DNA from 2 places in the Paenibacillus sp. SRL342 genome. Region 2 is predicted to be linked to the other one. Evidence: riboswitches for the same ligand, from Rfam matches in the RefSeq annotation. Region 2 holds a riboswitch; the other holds the start of a gene.
What was found. Region 2 has a riboswitch for glycine ahead of gcvT (glycine cleavage system aminomethyltransferase GcvT). Riboswitches for the same ligand answer to the same signal wherever they lie in the genome.

Region 1 (3,236 bases), 2.3 Mb from region 2:
GGAATTACTGGTGAAACGGGTGCAACAGGCGTCACAGGCGCGACCGGAATTACTGGTGAAACGGGTGCGACAGGTGTAACGGGAGCAACTGGAATCACTGGAGATACAGGTGCGACAGGTGTAACGGGAGCAACCGGAATTACTGGTGAAACGGGTGCGACAGGTGTCACAGGCGCTACGGGAGTTACTGGAGATACGGGTGCGACAGGCGTGACGGGAACGACCGGAGCCACTGGAGATACGGGTGCGACAGGTGTAACGGGAGCAACTGGAATCACTGGCGAAACGGGTGCAACAGGTGTCACGGGAGCGACCGGAGCCACGGGTGATACGGGTGCAACAGGCGTGACAGGAGCCACCGGAATTACTGGAGATACAGGCGCGACAGGTGTCACGGGAGCGACCGGAGCCACCGGAATTACTGGAGATACAGGTGCGACAGGCGTCACAGGCGCTACGGGAGCGACAGGACTGACGGGAACGACAGGGGTCACTGGTGTTACAGGAGCGACAGGACTGACGGGAACGACAGGGGTCACTGGTGTTACAGGAGCGACAGGACTGACGGGAACGACAGGGGTCACTGGTGTTACAGGTGCAACCGGATTGACAGGAACAACAGGAGTGACTGGTGTTACAGGCGCAACGGGAGTAACAGGAGCGACCGGAGCTACTGGTGCTACAGGTGCCACAGGTGCTACGGGAACGACTGGAGCTACTGGGGTAACTGGTGCGACAGGAGCAACGGGTGCTACGGGATCAACTGCAGCTTCGGCTCCGGCAGACTCTTCCTTGTTTGCTGATAGCCAGACCGCGGCGTTGGGTCTTTCATTAGTAGCTGAAACGACGATTCAGACACTTAATGTACCTGTAGTAGCAGGCCAACGGGTGAAAATAGATAATAGTACGCAAGTGGCTGTAGTTGTAGGTTCGAACTGGAACGTTGCGTATAACATTAATCTGAGGCGAAACGGAGTGTTGATTAATCAATTGCAGATCTCCAGAACAGGGAATGCTTCCGGCACATTAAGGTTTCTTTCCTCCAACACTTACGTGGATACTGCCCCGGCTACAACGACTAACGCATACACGATAAGCATCCAATTTACAACCACTACAAGCGTCACTAGTGCCTCAGCGGAAGTGAGAAATATTAATGCTATTCGCTTCAGCTAAAATAGACATCGAACTTATGATAATTACACGTCACTTTTGTTGACATATATGATATTGTGCATTACTCTATGGGTATACTTGATCAAAAATTTAGATATATACCCATTCGAATCGAATTAAAATAATACAGCGGATGATAACGAGCGGGAGAGATCTGGGTTAGCTGAGCACAATGGCTAGTGTCCAGGCACCGAAGGAGCAAGCTGCTGCGCACCCGATGCAGTCGTTAATCTCTCAGGTAAATGTACCATCGTTGGACGCAACTCTGGAGAGTGCGCGAACTGCGCCACCCAAGGGGTATATGATCAGTCTGCCCGGTGACTTTGTCTGTAATTGCAGGCAGTGCACCTTGTCGTGAGACACTACTGATCGTGAAACTCTCAGGTATCGAGGACAGAGAGAGGGCCTAAGGCCTTCTTCTGTCCTTTTTTGATGTCATCATACCCTAAATAAGGGTCATTGTGGATGGAACTCCTGGATCGAAATGACGAATACATTTTACAAAATTGAATCATGATTAATAATGGAGGGTTACAAGGTGCGATTTAAAGATGTTTTCTCAATTATTGGTCCGTCGATGACGGGGCCTTCAAGTTCACATACAGCTGGTGCAGCAAGGTTAGGAAGAATTGCTCGTCAGTGGCTGGGATGTACGCCAGATCGTGCCCGGTTGACGTTATACGGTTCATTCGCTGATACGTATCAGGGGCACGGAACAGACCTGGCACTGATCGGCGGTCTGCTGGACTATGTCACAGACGATCCGCGTATCCCGGATGCGGAGCGATACGCAGAGGAAGCGGGCATGGAGGTTGAGTTTTATACAAGTGGCCTGCCTGCTCCTCATCCAAATACGGTCAAAATTGAGTTGTGGCATGGAGAACGTGCCTGCTCCTTAATCGGTGCATCCATTGGTGGTGGCAGTGTATCAGTGCATTCGATGAATGATTTTCGTGTTCAGATTAGTGGTGAGTTCCCAACACTGGTTCTGCGGCATGCGGATAAAGCGGGCGTACTCGCGTCAGTGACGTCCACGATCAGTTCATCCGGGGTTAACATCGGGTATATGCAGGTGGACCGGAAAGCCCGTGATGGCGAAGCACTCACCGCGATGGAAATGGATGGTGTGCCTAATCCTGATATGCTCAAGCGTCTAAAGGAGCTCGACCATGTGCTGGACATTCGTGTTATCGATTTGAAGAGAGGAGTTGATTCGGATGCGGTTTAAACATTTGCACGAACTGAATACGATCTGTACAGCAGAATCCAAAACCATCGCTCAGCTGATGATCGAGGAGCAGGTTCAGGAGACCAATACACCGGAAGCGGATGTTGTGAAGCAGATGTCTGAATATTATCAGGTGATGAAGGAAGCGGTACGCAAAGGGTTAACGGAAGATACTACATCACGCAGTGGGTTAACGGGTGGAGACGGTAAAAAAATGGCCGAGTACATTCGCAAGGGTGAGACTTGTTCAGGAGATGCTTCCGCACTTGCCATGGCGTATGCCCTGTGTGTATCTGAAGTGAATGCCTCCATGGGCCGGATTGTGGCAACACCAACAGCCGGTTCCTGTGGTATTATCCCGGGTGTGTTTATCAGTTCACAGGAGCGATTTGGCTGGACGGATGAACATTTGGTGAACGGGTTGTTCTGTGCGGGAGCAATTGGTTATGTTATTGCCAACAATTCATTTATCTCCGGGGCCCAAGGTGGCTGCCAGGCGGAAGTGGGTTCCGCTATCGGCATGGCTGCGGGTGCCATGGTTGAACTGCGTGGAGGTACACCGGAACAGGTCGTTCATGCCGTTGGTTTGGCGTTAAAAAATACACTGGGCCTTATCTGCGATCCGGTCGCAGGCCTTGTTGAAATCCCGTGCATCGTCCGTAATGGACTGGGTGCAGTCACGGCGCTGGCTGCGGCTGACATGGCCCTGGCCGGAGTGCGTAGTGCTATTCCATCAGATGAAGTCATCGACGTTATGCTGGAAGTAGGCAGTGCGATGCCGAGCCGCCATCGGGAGACAGCCCAGGGCGGGTTGGCCCAGACGCCAACCGGC
Region 2 (3,236 bases):
ACCATTCTTGGAAAGCACAAAAAACCCGTGCAAGCATCAGGCTCACACAGGTCGAAACAATATGAAGCTCATATCATTTGGTTATAAAATATATGTTAATAAGTACAAGTTCGTTAAAACTATTCTTCCGTATGTTTCCGATACGCGTCTGCATTCATCAATGTAGACAATGCTGCTGTCAGATCTCCCTCAACACGAATCTCAATCATCCAGCCTTCCTCGTAAGGAGAGCTGTTCACAAGTTCAGGGGAATCCTGCAACGAATCATTAACTGCAATAATTGAACCTGTGACGGGAGAGAACAAGTCCGAAACCGTTTTGACCGATTCGATCGTTCCAATGCTATCTTCTGCTTTTACATTGGTTTCAAGGTCAGGCAGTTCCACAAACACAATGTCACCCAGCTGATGCTGTGCGAACTCGGTAATGCCAATACGTACAGTATCCTCCCCTACGGTTTGCACCCATTCATGCTCTTCACTGTACAGGAAATCACTTTTCAATTCGCTCATCGATATCCGCCTCGCTTTTCATTAAATGAGTGCATGCGTTCTTTGACCTTAACCTTTTTCCCAGAACATAGCGTATGATATTTATGAATCAAATGTCAATATACCTCACAATTTATTTACTGAACACCTCTAAATCCTGTAACCGGATTACACTCTTTCTTCATATACTGGTGAATATTAGAATAGTAAGCGCACTCTTTATAAATACACGAACAATAACATAGAAAACAGATTAAATATTCGGTTTTAAATTGTTATCTATGATATCGTTCTTGACATCGGTAGTGGATTCACGTTTTAATGAAAAGAGTAAATATGTTTATTGGACTATGTAATACCCGCGGATGAATGTAAAGGGAGAGATTACCCGTGACACCCGATTCGGGATGTACATGAGGTAACGCCGAAGGAGTAAACCACCGATAAGCGGAGGTGAATCTCTCAGGCAAAAGGACTTTTACGGGACGCAACTCTGGAGAGCATCTATTCGCCCTGTGCGGGCGTTATGATCACCCAAGGGGAAACCTGCTGCACAACGCAGCGGGGTAACTCTCAGGTACAAGGGACAGAGCCTTAGAATACAGCGTGCTACTTGGCATGCCGATTCTTTGGCCTGTCCTTTTCCTTTTTCCCAAAAAACGAAAAACAGGATGTAGAACGGCGCTGCCATAGCTGCCTTACCATACTTATGTGATGAAATTATCTAGCTGGAAATTTAAAAATACCCTGGTTCATTGATCCACGATTGTATATCCGGCCGGCTCACGGCCCATGACGAGGTGATTTGATGTCCGATTTGCTTAGAACACCACTCTTCCCACTGTATCAGCAATACGAAGGCGTACGGTGCATTGATTTTGGAGGCTGGGAGCTTCCGGTACAATTTAGCGGAATCCAGAAAGAACATGAAGCGGTACGCGAGCGCGCGGGACTGTTCGATGTATCCCATATGGGCGAATTCACGGTACAGGGTGAGCAGGCTGAAGCGTTTTTGCAACAAATGATGACCAATGATGTGACCACGCTGGTTCCCGATCAAGCCCAGTACACCCTGATGTGTTATCCAGATGGCGGTGTGGTGGATGATCTGCTCGTGTATAAGCTGGAAGATCAGCATTATATGCTTGTGGTTAACGCCTCCAACATCGACAAGGATTGGGCGTGGCTGCAAGAGCACTTGATTCCCGGCGTAAGCATGACCAACGATTCGGAGCAGACGGCGCTACTCGCCTTGCAAGGTCCACTGGCTGTAGACATTATCGGAAAAGTTACAGATACGGATGTAAGCTCGATTGAACCGTTTCGTTTTGTGCAGGATGCTGAAGTATGTGGAGTAAAATTACTGTTGTCCCGTACCGGTTATACCGGTGAAGATGGCTTTGAGCTATATGTTCCTGCAGATCAGGCCGCTGTGGTCTGGAATGGGTTAATGCAAGCCGGTGAAGGTCACGGACTTGTACCCACAGGCCTCGGTGCTCGGGATACACTGCGCTTTGAAGCAAAGCTCCCTCTGTATGGACAGGAATTGTCGGCAACTATCTCTCCACTCGAAGCTGGCGTAGGTATGTTTGTGAAGCTGAATGCCGGACCTTTTATCGGACACGAAGCCTTGTTACAGCAAAAAACTGACGGGCCCGCCCGCAAACTGGTCGGCATCGAAGTGTTGGAGCGCGGTATTCCCCGCCCCCACTATCCGATTTACGCCGAAGGCGTACAGATCGGTGAAGTGACAACAGGCACGCAATCACCTACATTGAAGCGTAATCTGGGGCTTGCCCTCATCGACAGCAAATACGCTGCGCTGGGAACCCCGCTTGAGATTGAGATTCGCGGCAAGAAATTAAAAGCCGAGGTCGTGAAGACCCCTTTTCATAAACGGACACGTACGTCGAAGACACCTACTCAAGGAGCTGATCAAGCATGAGCAAGCACCGTTACATTCCCATGACTGAGCAAGATCAGAACGCCATGCTCGCAACCATTGGTGTGGGTACGCTGGAGGATCTGTTTCAGGACATTCCGCAGGAGATTCGTTATCAGGGCGAGCTGCCCGTATCCTCCAAACTTGATGAATATGCGCTGACACGTCACATGTCCAAACAAGCCGGCGCCAACGCCAATTTCGAAACACACGCCAGCTTCCTCGGCGCTGGCATATATGATCATTATGTTCCTTCCGTCATCAATCATGTCATTTCCCGTTCCGAGTTTTACACTGCCTACACACCTTATCAGCCTGAGATCAGCCAAGGTGAACTACAGGCCATTTTCGAATTTCAATCCTACATCTGTGAATTAACCGGTATGGCTGTAGCCAATGCCAGCATGTATGACGGCGCAACAGCTTTTGCGGAAGCCGGTAATCTCGCCGCAGCAGCAACTCGTCGCAAACAGCTCATCGTATCCCGTACCGTTCATCCGGAAGCCCGTCAGGTATTGCAGGCATATGCGCACGGACTCCGTCTGGAGATTGTCGAGATTGGTTATAAGGATGGCGTCACTGATTGGGATGCCCTGCAAGCAGCCATATCCGACGATACCGCTGCTGTCATGATCCAGAGTCCAAACTTCTTTGGTGCCGTGGAAAATGTAAAGCAGGCTGCCGATCTGGTGCATGCGCACAAGGGCCTGCTCGTTGTAAGTGCCAACCCGCTATCGCTGGGTCTGCTGGAAGCCCCAGGCAAGCTGGGTGCCGACATCGTTGTAGGTGATGCGCAGCCCCTC

Region 1: it holds a riboswitch for glycine, as region 2 does, so the genes downstream of both, sdaAB (L-serine ammonia-lyase, iron-sulfur-dependent subunit beta) here and gcvT (glycine cleavage system aminomethyltransferase GcvT) in region 2, are expected to answer to the same signal.

What each region holds. Positions count from the first base shown of each region.
Region 1 is NZ_OZ481790.1:531,149-534,384, forward strand. It holds gene AC4E8D_RS02555 (beta strand repeat-containing protein) at 1-1,176, shown strand, start outside; glycine riboswitch at 1,311-1,435, shown strand; glycine riboswitch at 1,440-1,575, shown strand; gene sdaAB (L-serine ammonia-lyase, iron-sulfur-dependent subunit beta) at 1,715-2,404, shown strand; gene sdaAA (L-serine ammonia-lyase, iron-sulfur-dependent, subunit alpha) at 2,394-3,236, shown strand, end outside.
Region 2 is NZ_OZ481790.1:5,477,918-5,481,153, forward strand. It holds gene gcvH (glycine cleavage system protein GcvH) at 120-512, opposite strand; glycine riboswitch at 857-979, shown strand; glycine riboswitch at 983-1,083, shown strand; gene gcvT (glycine cleavage system aminomethyltransferase GcvT) at 1,300-2,436, shown strand; gene gcvPA (aminomethyl-transferring glycine dehydrogenase subunit GcvPA) at 2,433-3,236, shown strand, end outside.